Regions from separate parts of the Bacillus sp. 37MA genome, predicted to be linked through region 2. Evidence: riboswitches for the same ligand, from Rfam matches in the RefSeq annotation. Region 2 holds a riboswitch; each other region holds the start of a gene.
The links. Region 2 has a riboswitch for cobalamin ahead of A3M5_RS0120230 (ABC transporter substrate-binding protein). Riboswitches for the same ligand answer to the same signal wherever they lie in the genome.

Region 1: linked by a shared signal. The riboswitch ahead of A3M5_RS0115510 (ribonucleoside-diphosphate reductase subunit alpha) and the one ahead of A3M5_RS0120230 (ABC transporter substrate-binding protein) in region 2 are both predicted to bind cobalamin.
Region 3: linked by a shared signal. The riboswitch ahead of A3M5_RS0109990 ((2Fe-2S) ferredoxin domain-containing protein) and the one ahead of A3M5_RS0120230 (ABC transporter substrate-binding protein) in region 2 are both predicted to bind cobalamin.

The regions. Positions count from the first base shown of each region.
Region 1 covers NZ_KB889752.1:2,799,996-2,805,018, reverse strand. The annotation lists gene A3M5_RS0115530 (aspartate kinase) at 1-283, shown strand, start outside; gene A3M5_RS25510 (hypothetical protein) at 392-550, opposite strand; gene A3M5_RS0115520 (S-layer homology domain-containing protein) at 725-1,993, shown strand; cobalamin riboswitch at 2,090-2,260, shown strand; gene A3M5_RS0115510 (ribonucleoside-diphosphate reductase subunit alpha) at 2,429-4,621, shown strand; gene A3M5_RS0115505 (ribonucleotide-diphosphate reductase subunit beta) at 4,635-5,023, shown strand, end outside.
Region 2 covers NZ_KB889752.1:3,676,142-3,681,164, reverse strand. The annotation lists gene A3M5_RS0120240 (adenosylcobinamide amidohydrolase) at 1-196, opposite strand, end outside; gene A3M5_RS0120235 (FecCD family ABC transporter permease) at 196-1,251, opposite strand; gene A3M5_RS0120230 (ABC transporter substrate-binding protein) at 1,214-2,167, opposite strand; cobalamin riboswitch at 2,272-2,458, opposite strand; gene A3M5_RS25595 (hypothetical protein) at 2,602-2,775, shown strand; gene A3M5_RS0120220 (YflT domain-containing protein) at 2,917-3,252, shown strand; gene pabC (aminodeoxychorismate lyase) at 3,221-4,057, opposite strand; gene pabA (aminodeoxychorismate/anthranilate synthase component II) at 4,042-4,632, opposite strand; gene A3M5_RS0120205 (anthranilate synthase component I family protein) at 4,629-5,023, opposite strand, start outside.
Region 3 covers NZ_KB889752.1:1,780,540-1,785,562, reverse strand. The annotation lists gene A3M5_RS0110005 (heme-dependent oxidative N-demethylase family protein) at 1-441, shown strand, start outside; gene sspL (small, acid-soluble spore protein L) at 594-728, opposite strand; cobalamin riboswitch at 1,124-1,311, shown strand; gene A3M5_RS0109990 ((2Fe-2S) ferredoxin domain-containing protein) at 1,451-1,816, shown strand; gene cobJ (precorrin-3B C(17)-methyltransferase) at 1,851-3,509, shown strand; gene A3M5_RS0109980 (sirohydrochlorin chelatase) at 3,531-4,466, shown strand; gene cobK (precorrin-6A reductase) at 4,463-5,023, shown strand, end outside.

The DNA of each region.
Region 1 (5,023 bases), 880 kb from region 2:
GGAACGCATTTTAGAGCGTTGCCGTGAGGAATTACAAGTAGACAAAGCACACATTGAACACGGGTTTGCGATGATCGTTCTTGTTGGCGAAGGTATGCATAATACACTTGGTCTTTCTGCACGTGCAACAGCCGCCATTTCCCGTGTCGGTGCGAATATTGAAATGATCAATCAAGGCTCATCAGAAGTCAGCCTTGTGTTCGGCATTCAAGAAAAAGATACAGATAAGGTATTGCGTGAATTATACGAAGAGTTCTTCAGCAAAAGTGCTGTTCTTCAATAAAAGATGAATGGCCTCCGATGCAGATGCACGGAGGCCTCATTTTTTGCCGGGAAACGGACACAGCTTTAAAATAAAAAGCCTCTGATTTTCATCAGAGACCTGTCAAAATCATTTTAATTTTTCAAGAATACTTTTTCCAGACATGCGCGTTCTATGTGAATCGCTATATGTCTTACGTAAGTTGCGTGTCCCCATGCGGTCTTTTACTTTCGGGTAAACGATTGGAGCGATAATAGCGCCGTACTTGATTAATTTCTTCAAATTCATCTTTTGTCATCTCCGTTCTAAAAATGTTCATTTACATTATTGTACCCTTTTTAAGCCAGTCCAAACCTTATGTTCATTATAACATATATTTCTTTTTTTCTGTAAAGTTGAAACAAATTGTGGGTTATACATGGTAATATAAAGGAAGTATGAAATGAAACAGGGGGTATCCATTTGAAAAAGATTTTTTCGGTATTTTTAGCGTCATTGCTTTTTGTTGCAGCCTTTCTGACTCCGTCTGCGGGGGCAGCCACTGTAAAAGAGGATTACGTTGCACTTGGTGATTCGATTGCCGCAGGACAAACGCCATACAAGACAATCGGTACAGGCTATACCGACATGATTGCGGATGAGTTAGATAATCAGGAAGCACTTGCCTCATTTACGAAAAGTTATGCCACTCCAGGTGAAACAAGTACTGGATTATTGACCAAATTACAGCGTTCTGATGTTCAAGCCGCTGTTAAAAATGCAGAGCTTGTAACGATTTCTTCAGGAGCGAATGATTTACTGGCTTTTGTAAATACAGGAAGTAATGATCCGTTAAAAGCTTTAGAAGTTGTAAATAAAGTAAACCAAAATCTGACCGCAAGTATCCAAAAAATAAAATCATTAAACAAGAATGCAGATATTTATCTATTTGGCTACTATTTCCCGTATTCAAGCATGGAAGAAGGAACAAAGAAAGAGAATTTAACGATCGCATTTAACTATTTTAATAGTGAGTTAGAATCGACGGCAAAGGCTCAAGGTGTAACATTTATAGACGTATCTTCTTCATTTAAAGCTGAATATTTGCCGAATGCAAATGATGTTCATCCAAATGAAGCGGGGTACAAAGTATTTGCAGACCAATTTTTCAAAGTATGGAAGAATAGCACAATACCAGATCCAGAACAAGGAAAAGACCCATTTACTGATATTAGTAAACTAGGTTCACAGGCGCGCATTGCGATTATGAAACTAGCAGAAGCAGGCATCATTAACGGAAACATTGATGGTACATTTGCACCAAAAAGTAACATTACCCGCGCAGAAACAGCGATTATTTTATCGCGTGCGCTTGGTAAAACCGGCACAGCTCCGAATCCAGGATTCTCTGACGTCTCTTCAAAAATGAAGTCGTATGCAGCGATCGCTAAACTTACGGAAGCGGGTGTTTTTGCCAAAGCGCCGAAGTTTAATCCGGATAAGCCGTTAACCCGGGCTCAGATGGCTCGTGTCTTGACGCAGTCACTTAATCTTCAAGCAGGGGCGTCTTCAATTTTCAATGATGTACCAGCAAAACATTGGGCGAATGAAGAAATTAATGCTGTTTATTCTCACGGTATTATGAGCGGTGGAGCAAACGCTATGTTTTATCCTGAAAATAACATCACGCGTGAACAATTTGCCATAACGATGTACAACGTGTGGAGCCATTCTTTTATCGGCACTCCTTAATAATGAAATCCGCAAAGAGCACTCTTTGCGGATTTTTGTTCTGTACATTACAAACACAATATGTTAGTATTTTAAAAGTATAAAAACACAATATATAGTATGCGATGAAAAGCAGGTACCAATAATGGTTTAAAAGGGAATCCGGTTAAATGCCGGAGCTGTCCCCGCAACTGTAAGTGCAGACGAATGCCAAGCCACTGTGAAAACGGGAAGGCGGCAAGAGGACGACGCACGAGCCAGGAGACCTGCCTGTTTTTCTGAAAGCGACACTTTCTTCGGGGGTTGAGAGGTGGAAGCGGCGGATTCCGTTTGTTTCCTCATTTTACCCATTCAGAGCGATAGCTCAGCCGAAGAGGCTGCATCTATCGCTCTTTTTATTTTTTGCAAAACAGGAGGAATAACATGACAATCACAATCATTCCAGAAATCGAACAGATGCTGAACCATTTAACAGACGAATTTGGCCAGGAAAAAATCGGTCCGCTTCTCCGTGTTAGCGAACGATGGACAGCCAAGCATCCGGGATATAGTGCTTCTGCCTGGTCAAAAGCAATGGTACTCGAATCACTCAGCTTTTTGGATGAAGAAGAGCCATACTGGACATTCGTTGCTGCACGCATCCATCTGGAGGAATCGTATCGCGAGCAAGCGGCCAAGCGTAAGACTTCGGCCGAAGGAGTTTACAAAGATTTCGCATCTCACGTTCAAATTCTAACGGAGAAAGGCTTATACGATCCCCGTTTAACGATCGCTTACACAACAAATGAACTTGAAAAAATAGGGCAATTATTGCAGCCAAAACGCGATCAATTATTTACATATATCGGATTAAAAATGCTGATGGACCGCTATGTTGCACGTGATTTTGACAAAACGCCGGCCGAACTTCCGCAGGAGCGCTGGCTCATTATTGCAATGACACTTATGCAAAATGAAACTGAAAACCGTTTAGAAAAAATTGCTGAATCGTACTGGGCGATGAGCAACTTATATATGACAGTCGCAACACCGACATTATCTAATGCCGGTAAGCCGTACGGACAGCTGTCGAGCTGTTTTATCGATACAGTCGATGACAGTTTGCAAGGCATTTACGACAGCAATACGGATGTAGCAACATTATCGAAATACGGCGGCGGCATCGGTGTGTACATGGGTAAAGTACGGAGCCGCGGTTCTTCTATCCGTGGGTTTAAAGGCGCGTCAAGCGGCGTCATGCCTTGGATTAAACAGCTGAATAACACAGCAGTCAGCGTTGATCAGCTCGGCCAGCGCCAAGGAGCGGTTGCGGTCTATTTGGACGTTTGGCATAAAGATATTTTTCCGTTTTTGGATTTGAAATTAAACAATGGCGACGAACGTCTCCGTGCACATGATATTTTCACAGGCATCTGCTTGCCGGATGTGTTTATGGAACAAGTCGACGCGCGTGGCGAGTGGCATTTATTTGACCCGCATGAAGTGCGTACGGTGATGGGCTTTTCACTGGAAGATTATTATGATGAAAAACGCGGCCAAGGTTCGTTCCGTACGAAATATGAGCAATGCGTAAATGACGATCGATTATCACGTGAAACCGTTCAGGCGATTGATATTATGAAGCGTATTATGCGCTCACAGCTTGAAACAGGTGTCCCCTTCATGTTTTACCGCGATGAAGTAAATCGCCGCAATGCAAACAAACATGAAGGCATGATTTATTCAAGTAATTTGTGTACCGAAATCGCCCAGAATATGAGTGCGACGGAATTTGAATCGATTCAGCTTGAAGACGATGTCATTGTAACGCGCAAAAAGCCCGGTGATTTCGTTGTGTGTAACTTGTCCTCCATCAATTTAGGCAAAGCGGTGCCGGCTGATGTGTTAGATCGTCTCGTCCGTATTCAAGTGCGTATGCTTGATAACGTCATTGATTTGAATATGATTCCGGTTCCACAGGCGGAGCGGACAAACAGTCGTTATCGCGGTATCGGGCTCGGTACGTTCGGATGGCATCATCTATTGGCACTGAAAGGCGTTCGCTGGGAAGCAAATGAAGCGGTTGAATACGCGGATTCACTCTATGAAAACATTGCCCGCCTGACGATTGAGGCATCGATGGAACTAGCGAAAGAAAAAGGGGCTTATCCGTTATTTGCCGGATCAGATTGGGAAACAGGCGCTTATTTTGATGTGCGCGGCTATGAAGGTTTAGAATGGAAGGAACTTCGCGCGAATGTGCGTGAAAATGGGATGCGAAACGGCTATTTAATGGCTGTTGCACCGAACTCATCGACATCGATTATTGCGGGAAGCACGGCGAGTATCGATCCGATTTTCCAGAAGAGTTATTCCGAAGAAAAGAAAGATTACAAAATTCCGGTGACGGTTCCAGACTTGAATTCCGAGACGACATGGTACTACAAGTCTGCGTACTTTATCGACCAGCAGTGGACGCTCCGTCAAAATGCAGCGCGTCAGCGTCATATCGATCAAGGTGTGTCATTGAATTTGTATGTTCAAAATACGATTAAAGCGAAAGAATTGCTTGATTTGCATTTATCGGCATGGAAAAACGGGTTGAAGACGACGTATTACGTTCGTTCGACGTCGGTTGAGCTGCTCGAATGTGAATCGTGCTCGAGTTAAGGAGGATTTTATCATGACGATGATTGAAAAGCGTAAATTAATGGATAAAGACGCACCGAACCGTTCGACAGCGATTGTGAATGGCCGGTCGTCAAATGTGTTGAACTGGGATGATGTGAAATTTGACTGGGCGTATCCAAAATATAAGCGGATGCTCGGAAATTTCTGGACTCCGTTTGAGATTAACATGGGGACGGATGTGAAGCAGTTTCCGGGTTTGACAGATTGTGAGCGGGAAGCATTTTTGAAAACGATTGGACTGCTTGCACTGCTTGATAGTATTCAGACGGATTATGCGGGGAAAGTAGCGGATTATTTAACAGATTCGAGCTTGCAGGCATTGATGATTATTTTGGCGCAGCAAGAAGTGATTCATAATCATAGCTATTCGTATGTTTTGTC
Region 2 (5,023 bases):
AAAGCGGCTTTTCTTTCACAACAATCGTGCCGGATGCCGTTTTTATTAACCCACTGATCATATTCAGCAAGGTTGTTTTCCCGCTCCCGTTCGGCCCAAGAATGCCGAACAGTTCTCCCTGTTTAACAGAAAAGGATACGCCGCGGACAATAAGCCCGCTTCCGTATCCTCCTGAAAGCTCGTTCACTTGCAACATCACGCGACGCCTCCTTTTCGTTTTTTGTTTAGTAAAATAAGTGCAAATACCGGTGCCCCGATCAGTGACGTAATGACGCCAATCGGAAGCTCAGTCGGTGAAATAATCGTACGAGCGGTTAAATCAGCCATGATTAAAAATCCTGCACCGGTAATCATTGAAAGTGGCAGCAGGTGCCGGTGATCAGGCCCGATAAGAATACGGACAAAATGTGGAACGACAAGACCGACAAAACCGATCGTGCCAGACACTGCAACTGCCGCACCTGTTAAGACGGAACCCGCAATAAGAACCATCATTTTTTTTCGCTGAACATTCACACCGAGATATTTCGCTTTTTCTTCGCCAAATGACATCGCATTTAATTCTGGTGCCATATACATGAGAAGCAGCGCGCCGCCGATAAAAAATGGTGTCATAAGCTGCACATACGGCCACCCGCGCATTGAAACACTGCCAAGTAGCCAGTTGATAATCTGCCGCAGCTCTTCGCCAGTGAGCGCAATCATCAATGAAATAAACGAACCAAAAAACGAGCTGAAAATAATGCCTGTTAAAATAATCGTTTCAAGCTTCATTGACCGCTCAATCGTCTGCGCAAACAAAAGCACACAAAAGATCGTTAAAATAGCTGCTGCCACACTGACAACCGGCAGCGTAAATCCGCCGAGAAATGGAATCGAGACATGAAAAAACAGCACAAGCACCGCACCAACTGATGCCCCAGAAGAAACACCAAGTGTATACGGATCAGCCAGCGGATTACGGAGCAATCCTTGAAAAGCGGCTCCCGCAATCGCCAGTGAAGCCCCAATTAAACCAGCAAGCACCACACGAGGGAACCGGATTTTCCAGACGATATTGTCAATGGATGCGTCCATTGACAGCCCCGTTCCGAATAAATGATGCGCTAAAATCGCAGCAATGTGTCGAAACGGGACATGTATCGTTCCAACTGCCGTTCCTATAAAGATGGCTCCAATGAGAAACAACAATGCAAAAGCGTACGCCGTTTTTTTATTGGGCAAAAACGTCCGGGTAGACCGCTTCCGCAATAGATTCAGCTCCTTCTGCAAGACGAGGGCCTGTCCGGCTCGTAATATCCGCATTCACTTCAATGACTTCTTTATTTTTCACTGCATTCACGTTATCCCAGCCTTCGCGCGTCAACACGCCATCAACCGCGTTTTCCACATAAGAGCCGTAATTCAGTAAAATAACATCTGGATTTTTTTCAATTACCGCTTCTTCCGTTACTTGCGGCCATCCTTCTTGATCTGCCATTGTGTTTTCAACGTTGATCAGCTCAAAAATTTCATTTAGATATGTGCCTTTTCCCGCTGTATAAAGTGTTGGATCAACTTCAAAAAAGACACTTTTCACGTCTTCTTCTTTAATAGAAGCGGCTTTTTCTTCAAGCGCCGCAAAATCCGCTTTTAATTCTTTTACTTCCGTTTCAGCTTCTGCTGCTGTCCCGGTTGCTTCTCCAATTAATTCAAACGAATTGTACATTTCAGCGATGCTATCCGCGTTATTAATGACAAGGACATCGATGCCTGCCTCGCGAAGCTGCTGAACACCTGTTTCAGAAGCGGCACCGGCAGAATCATGCGCCAAAACAAGATCCGGCTCAAGGCTAATAATTTTTTCGACGTTAAACTCCATGCCGCCGACTTTTTCTTTCGTTTGTACATCTTCCGGATATGTATCATTATCCGATACACCAACGATTTCTTCACCAAGACCTAATTCGTACACGATCTCCGTATTGCTTGGTGCTAATGTGACAATGCGTTTTGGTGCCGCTTCAATTTCGACTTCATTACCGTCCGCCCCTGTTACTATAACAGGAAATCCAGCTGTTTCTTCTGTCTTTGTTTCCGTATTTTCTTTAGTAGGTGCCTCTTCTTCCGCACCGCAGCCTGCAAGCAATGCCGCTGATATTCCTAATGCCAGCCATGATTTTTTCATCAATAATTCCCCCTTTTTTCGGAAAATAAAAAACACCTCTACGTGATAGAGGTGTATGAAAGACAGTCAGACCCGTCCGTCACACCACCTATCCGCGCAGGTTGTCGGTGCATCGTTCCAAGGCAGGTCTCCTGGCTCATAGTCATCGTAAAAAACGTCTTCCCGTGTGTTTACACAGTGACATCGTGTCTTTTACTCCCATTTACAGTGGCGGGGACCGCGCTGGAATTTCACCAGCTTCCCTTTTAAGAAACCGCTATTCGCAGCTTCACCCAGATACGTTCATATGTATGTTTTCCGTCATGTTTCATTATACATGAAAAAAGAGAAAGGTTATTTTTTCAGAAAATTCAGCTTTATATAAAAATTATATGTTTATTATCTATGAAAAAGTGGAACATGTTTAGTAACGATAAAGAATGGAGGCGTTTATAGTGGGTCCCTTAACAGTAATTATTCTTTTTCTGATTATTATGGTCGTTGGATTCTTTTTCGTTTATTTTCTCCGTGACTCATTTGATTTCAGTGACTCGAACCGGATTGATAAATTTCCGGACAATAATGACAGCTATTTCAACCAAGATTCATCATATGAACAAAAATTGTAATGTGACCGCCTGTCTATTATGGACAGGTTTTTTTATTTGAAAGGAACAGAACATACTCTTAAAATTATTTTCCTATCCTGTTTCTACATCCAATATTATGGGAAAAGAAAAGAAAACAAATTTTTTGCAGGGGGAAACAGGATGAAACAAGTCATTGGGTTATTTGACAGTGAAATTGACGTCATTCGTAAAATAGAAGATTTGAAAGTGGAAGGTTTCGATCCGGCGCAAATGACAGTTCTTACGAAAGATGCGGATATTTATTTGACGATTCAAAACCGGACAAAAGCAAGCGTCGAAACAGCCGGTCCATCGATGAAAGAGAAAATAAAATCGATGTTTTTACGGGAAAAACCGGTGAAAGATTCATTAATTAAATTTGGGTTATCTGAAGAAGACGCAGAGAACTATCACAGGGAGTTCGCAAAAGAAAAAGTGCTGCTCGTCATAGACGAACAGCCTCCCGGTACCGTATAAATAATGCTTTTACGGCCGCCCCTTCTGCACCTGGAAATGTTGTATTTCCGAGTGCAGACAACGGCACAATTTCTTGAATAGAATTCGTGACAAATGCTTCATCAGCTGCATAAACATCTTCCGGATGGTACAATCCTTCTTCTACATTCATACCGGCTTCCCGCGCTATTTTCATGACAAATCGCCGTGTCACACCGGCCAGGATACCAGTCTCACGCGCTGGTGTATATAGCGTGTTTTGTTGCGTCCAAAAAATATTCGACACAACCCCTTCTGCTATATAACCGTTTTCCGTCAAAAATATCCCTTCAACTTTAGGATCATTTCCAACCTCACGCTTACCAAACATATTATTTAAATAATGATGCGACTTCAGACGATAACGGCCTTCTGGACTGTTCCGGCGCAGTGTTAACCATTCACCTTTTTTTTCAGCAAGAGATTCTGTCCCAGTAAGTGGTTTTTGAAAGACGATCATATTCGGATTTCGATAGGGCGTTGTCTGTAACCCAACTTCACCGTCACCCGCTGAAACGTTCAATCGAATATAAGCATTTTCCCATCCATTGGCGTCAAAAAGCATCGATAATATTTTTTCAACATTGCTTCGATTCAATTGCAGATCAATATTTAATTCCGTCAAGCTTTCATTCAGCCGGATAAGATGTTCATCCAATAAAAACGGTCTGCCATTATATGTACGGAACGTTTCAAAAACACCGATTCCGTATAAAAAGCCGTGATCATACGGAGAAATACGGACATCTTCGTTTTTAATGATTTCCCCATTTACGTACGTGTACATAACGCGCCTCCATATGTGGATATGAAATTTTGCAGCATCTCTTTCCCGCATTCGGTCATGATTGATTCGGGGTGAAACTGAACGGCTTCAACGGCAAATTCTTTATGACGGATCGCCATAATTTCACCTTCTTCCGTCCATGCAGATACGTCGAAGCAATCCGGTAACGTTTCTTTTTTGACTATGAGCGAATGATAGCGCGTCGCCCGAAATGGGTTTGGTAAATTTTTAAATACTGTTTGGCCGTCATGAAAAACGGGAGACGTTTTCCCGTGCATAAGCCGTTCCGCGCGAATGACATCACCGCCGAACGCCTGCGCAATCGACTGCTGACCAAGACAAACGCCAAACAACGGAATCTTGCCGGCGAATTTCTCAACCGCTTCCATGCTGATGCCCGCCTCGTCTGGCGTGCATGGTCCAGGAGATATCATAACAAAATCCGGATTCATGCCGGCAATTTGATCGGTTGTCACTTCATCATTGCGACGCACGACGAGTTCATGGCCAAGTTCACCGAGATATTGTACAAGATTGTATGTAAATGAATCGTAATTATCGATCATGAAAATCATTGTGCATCCTCCGCTAGTTCCATCGCTTTTAACATTGCCGCTGCTTTTTTAAGCGACTCTTTATACTCGTATTCCGGTTTAGAATCAATGACAATGCCGGCTCCTGCCTGCACATAGCCATATCCGTTTGCCGCAAGCATCGTCCGGATGACAATATTCAGCTCCATATCGCCGTTATAGCCAATCCAGCCGATCGATCCTGTGTAAATACCCCGTTGCACTGGTTCAAGCTCTTCAATAATTTCCATCGTCCTCACTTTAGGTGCACCGGTAATCGTGCCACCAGGGAAGACTGCGTCGATGACATCCGCATTCGTTTTACCTTCAGCGAGTTCGCCGCGCACGTTTGAGACGATGTGCATCACATGTGAGTATTTTTCAATGACCATAA
Region 3 (5,023 bases), 1.9 Mb from region 2:
GTGCCATCACGTTTTACGACAAGCGGTTTAGCTGAGAAAATTCGTAATTTTATTATGAGAATGGAACCTGGAAAGCCGTGGACTCGATTTAACTGGACAGTGACTGTTGAGCCAATTCTTGATTCATCTCCTGAAGCATTTGATGAATGGGGAATAAAAAAAGATAACGTAACAAGTGAAAATGCAGGAGAATTGGTTTATTTCAGAGTAGAAGATCAAAAGCTCTTTCGACTTCCGCGCAGCAATGGAATTTTGTTTAGTATCCACACACATTTAATTAGACTAGATGAAATAGCTAAAAATCCTCAGTGGACGAAACAATTAAATAATATATTGGTTACTATGGCTGACGATATCACCGAATACAAAGGATTCTTATCTTATAAAGATAAATTAGTCACATATTTGGAAAACACGGTAGAAGAGACTTCTTCAAATTAATCAAATTGTTGTATTTGGATAGCGGGCTTCCTTAAAGATAGAGGCAATTGACGTAAAGAAGAAAAGCTAACTCGGTTACAATATTAATTTGTGGTTCGCTTGGACTGCAACTTAAAAATAGAAGCAATCGGCGATTCGCCGGTTGCTTCTATTTATTTTGTGTTTTTCTTTTTAGCTGCGTTTTCCAGTTTGCTTTTTGGCTCTTCAGCGAATTCCGTATCTCCGTAACCTTGAGGAGTTACACTAGGAGCTTTTTTGCCTCTATTACTTTTTTTGCTATTTCCCATCTTTCTCACCCCCATCTAGATACCACATCAATTGTTTTTAGCTCGAATTGTAGTATTTCCAAAAAGAATAAATATAATCCCTTTATTTTGCACTGAGGAGGGTAGTATTCTTTGTTAACACCGGTAGCCCGGGAGGGCGTATCTTTGAGGATCTAGTAACAATCTAAGAAGAAAAAGAAATAGTCCGCAAGATATATGGAACGAATTTCAGAAAAATTATAAAAATAGTTTGTTAAATAATTCATTTAATCCCTTTAAATTTGATCCATAAACACGTATAGTGAACATTCAAAGATTATTTATCTGTTTGAAATTTTGGAAAGGTATTATATGATAAGTATTGTATTATTATATTAAGTTAAGAAATATTGGATTTTTATACGGAAGAATGAAAATTAAATAATTAATTTAAAAGTGCCCGAAGCGTCATGCTCGGGATAATAGGGAAATCGGTGAAAGTCCGATGCAGCCCCCGCTACTGTAACGCTGATGAAATTGTCAAAACCACTGGTTTAAAAACTGGGAAGGGACAAGAGTAAATAGAAGCGTAAGCCAGGAGACCTGCTTTTAAATGAAAGTAATACTTTTCGGAGGGAAGGGTAGAGGCGATACAGTATATGGAGATGCATTTTATGCTATTTCATTTTATTGAGCTTCTTAAAAAACCTTAACTCAAAGAGTTAAGGTTTTTTTATTCCCTTCTACGATACAGGAGGTAACATATGACAACATGGAATTTAAAAGGGACAAAGTCTCATCTGTTCATCTGCAACGGAAGTAGTTGTATGAGAAAGGGCGGCGAAGAAGTGACGCAAGCTGTTCGTGATGAAATTGGTTTACTAGGGTTAGATGAAGAGGTTCATACGACAAGAACTCGTTGTAACGGAAGATGTAAAGATGCTTGTGTTGTCATTGCTTATCCAGAGGGTACTTGGTATCGAGTAGATTCACCTGAAATTGGTCGCCAAATTGTTCGGGATATGCACGAACCTATTCTTGAAACGCATAAAGTGTATCAATTTGTGAATGGAGAAATGTCGCCTAATCCAGCTGCTTCCGCTCTTGTAGGGATTTCAAAGAAAAAGTAGAATCCTGTTACAAATTATGAAAGGAGATGTTTGTATGGAACAAAAAGGGAAACTATTTGTTGTTGGATTTGGTCCAGGAGACTTTAAACATATTACGACGCGGGCTGTAGAAGCGCTTCAAGAAAGTGATTTCATTATTGGTTACAAAACGTATGTGGAATTGATTCAAGACTTATTGACAGATCAAGCGGTTATCAGTACGGGAATGACCGAAGAAGTATCGAGAGCACAAGAAGCAGTAAAACAAGCGGAAAATGGCAAGAAAGTGGCGGTCATTTCAAGTGGTGATGCAGGGGTTTATGGAATGGCAGGTCTTGTGTATGAGGTTTTGATTGAAAAGGGCTGGAAAGAAGCAACAGGTGTTGAAATCGAAATTATTCCGGGCATTTCAGCGATTAACTCTTGTGCATCGTTGCTGGGTGCACCTATTATGCATGATTCTTGTACAATTAGCCTTAGTGATCACTTAACACCGTGGGATCTTATTGCCAAACGAGTTGAAGCAGCGGCACAGGCCGATTTTGTCATTGCGCTTTATAATCCACGCAGTGGTCGGCGAACAAGACAAATTGTTGAAACACAGAGAATTCTACTTAAATATCGTTCACCAGAAACACCAGTAGGGCTAGTGAAAAGTGCATATCGTGAGCGTCAGGATATTGTGATTACGAATCTAGCGGAAATGTTGAATCATGATATTGGTATGCTCACAACCGTTGTGATTGGGAATTCATCGACGTTCTTATATGACAATAAAATGATTACGCCTCGTGGCTATCAAAGAAAGTATACGCTGAATGCAGAAAAGCAACCATTGAAACCGCATCAACGTTTACAAAAAGAAGCAGAACCATGGGCGATGGATCAAGAAACGGGCCTAACACAAGGCTCTTATGAGGAAGCGGCTGTCGGTTTGTTGACGAAAGCGCCTGCGCCTGAGAAAAAGAGTACATCTTTTGAAATAGCGATGGAAGCTTTGTCGAGAGTGTCTGGTCAAAGCGCTGCGCAGTCTATCACTCCACCATTAGTTCAACAAAAAATGGAATCGTTGTTTGAACTAGCTGTTAGTCCGGGTGTGGCGAATAAGCAATTTACACCAAGGCAAATGATGATGCTCGCGGAAGTTGTTGGTGAAAAAGGAACGATGGAATACACGCCGAATCACAAAATTATTTTAAAAATTCCAACAACTGAACCAGATAGAATTACGGAAAAGTTGCAATCAGTTGGCTTCTTACTGTCTCCAATCGGCGATGTTGTTACGCTGAAAGCATGCGACTTTTGTGATGGTGAAAAAGCAGAATCGATTCCTTACGCGGATGAAATACAGCATGTGCTTGGTGGAATCGAGATACCGAAGGAGCTTAACATCGGGTTTAACGGATGCGGCATGGCTTGTTATACGGCAGTAAGTGATGATATTGGAATCGTCTTCCGTAAAGGGAAATTTGATTTATTTTTAGGAGCAAAGCCGGTCGGTCGAACCGCTCATCCGGGCCAGCCAGTTGAGGAAGGAATCGAACCAGGTCGTCTCGTCGAATTAATTACGAATATCGTTGAGGAATACAAACAAAACGCGCATCCAAATGAACGACTATTTAAATATTTCAAGCGAGTGAAAAAGATTCAAGGCTATCAATATCAAGATATGGCGCCAAAAATTAAAATAGAGCCAGCACCGTGCGGAGATTAATAAAGAGGGGGAAAATGACGAATGAAAGCAGTATTATTTGTTGGACATGGAAGCCGATTAGAAGCTGGGAATAAAGAAGTGAGGGCGTTTATTGAACAATTAATCCCTACGATGGATGATCGCTTACTCATTGAAACATGTTTCCTTGAATTTGCATCGCCTACTATTTCACAAGGGATTGACAATTGTGTAAACAGAGGGGCTACAGAAGTGATTGTCATTCCAATTATTTTGCTGCATGCAGGTCATTCAAAACTGCATATTCCAGCTGAAGTCGAGGATGGTAAGACGAAGTATCCAGATGTTCAATTTACATATGGACAAACGATTGGTGTTCATCAAGAAGTATTATCGATTTTAACGGATCGTCTTGAGGAAGTAGGTTTGGATACGTCTGCTGAACATACTGACACGGCTATTTTGTTAATTGGTCGTGGTGGCAGTCACGCGGATGCGAATAGTGATTTTTATAAAATCTCCCGTTTGCTTTGGGAAAAGTTAAATGTTAAATGGGTCGAAAGTGCTTTCATGGGTGTGACGGCTCCACTAGTGGATGAAGGAATCGAACGTTGTATAAAGCTTGGTGCAAAAAAAGTGGTGATGTTACCGTACTTCCTGTTTACTGGCATTTTAATGGAGCGAATGGAGAAGATGGTGTCGGGCTATCAACAGCAATATCCCGAGCAGGAATTTGTCTTAGCTGAATACTTTGGCTACCATCCGAAACTACAAACGATCTTGAAAGAACGTGTAACGGAAGCGATCGAAGGAAAATCGAGTGGAGCTCGTGATTTAGAAAACTATCGTTTATTTGCGGAGGAGCATGGTCACGCACATCATCACCATCATGACCATGATCACGACCACGACCACGACCATCATGACCACGACCACGATCATGATCATCATCACGACCACGACCATGATCATGTCCACGAGGTGGAGAAGTCAAAATGATTTTGTTCTTGGCAGGCACAAGTGATGCGAGGGAATTAGCGATTGAAATGAAGCAGACGGGTTTGCAAGTTTTGGCAACAGTAGTGACGGAACCAGCAGCGAAAAGTTTGCAGGATGCGGGAATAGACACTCAAATTGGGCGGCTAACGGCAGTTGATATGGCGTCGCTCATTGTTGAAAAAGGATTTCAAGCGGTCGTCGATGCAAGTCACCCGTTTGCTGAAGAAGCTTCGAAAAATGCACTTCAAGGAGCGAAAGAAGCGAATGTTCCTTACATTCGCTATGAACGAGAAAGTCAACGGTTCCAAGATGATAAATTAATTCTTGTTAATGATTATGCTGAAGCAGCCAAGCTTGCTGCAACAAAGCGGGGCGTTATCATGCTGACAACAGGTAGTAAAACGTTAGAGATTTTTGCAAAAGAATTAGTGGGTCTTGAGGATACTAGACTCATTGCGAGAATGCTGCCGCGTATCGATAATATGGAAAAATGCGCGGAACTTGGCGTTGAACAAAAAAATATCGTCGCGATTCAAGGTCCGTTTTCAAAGGAGTTA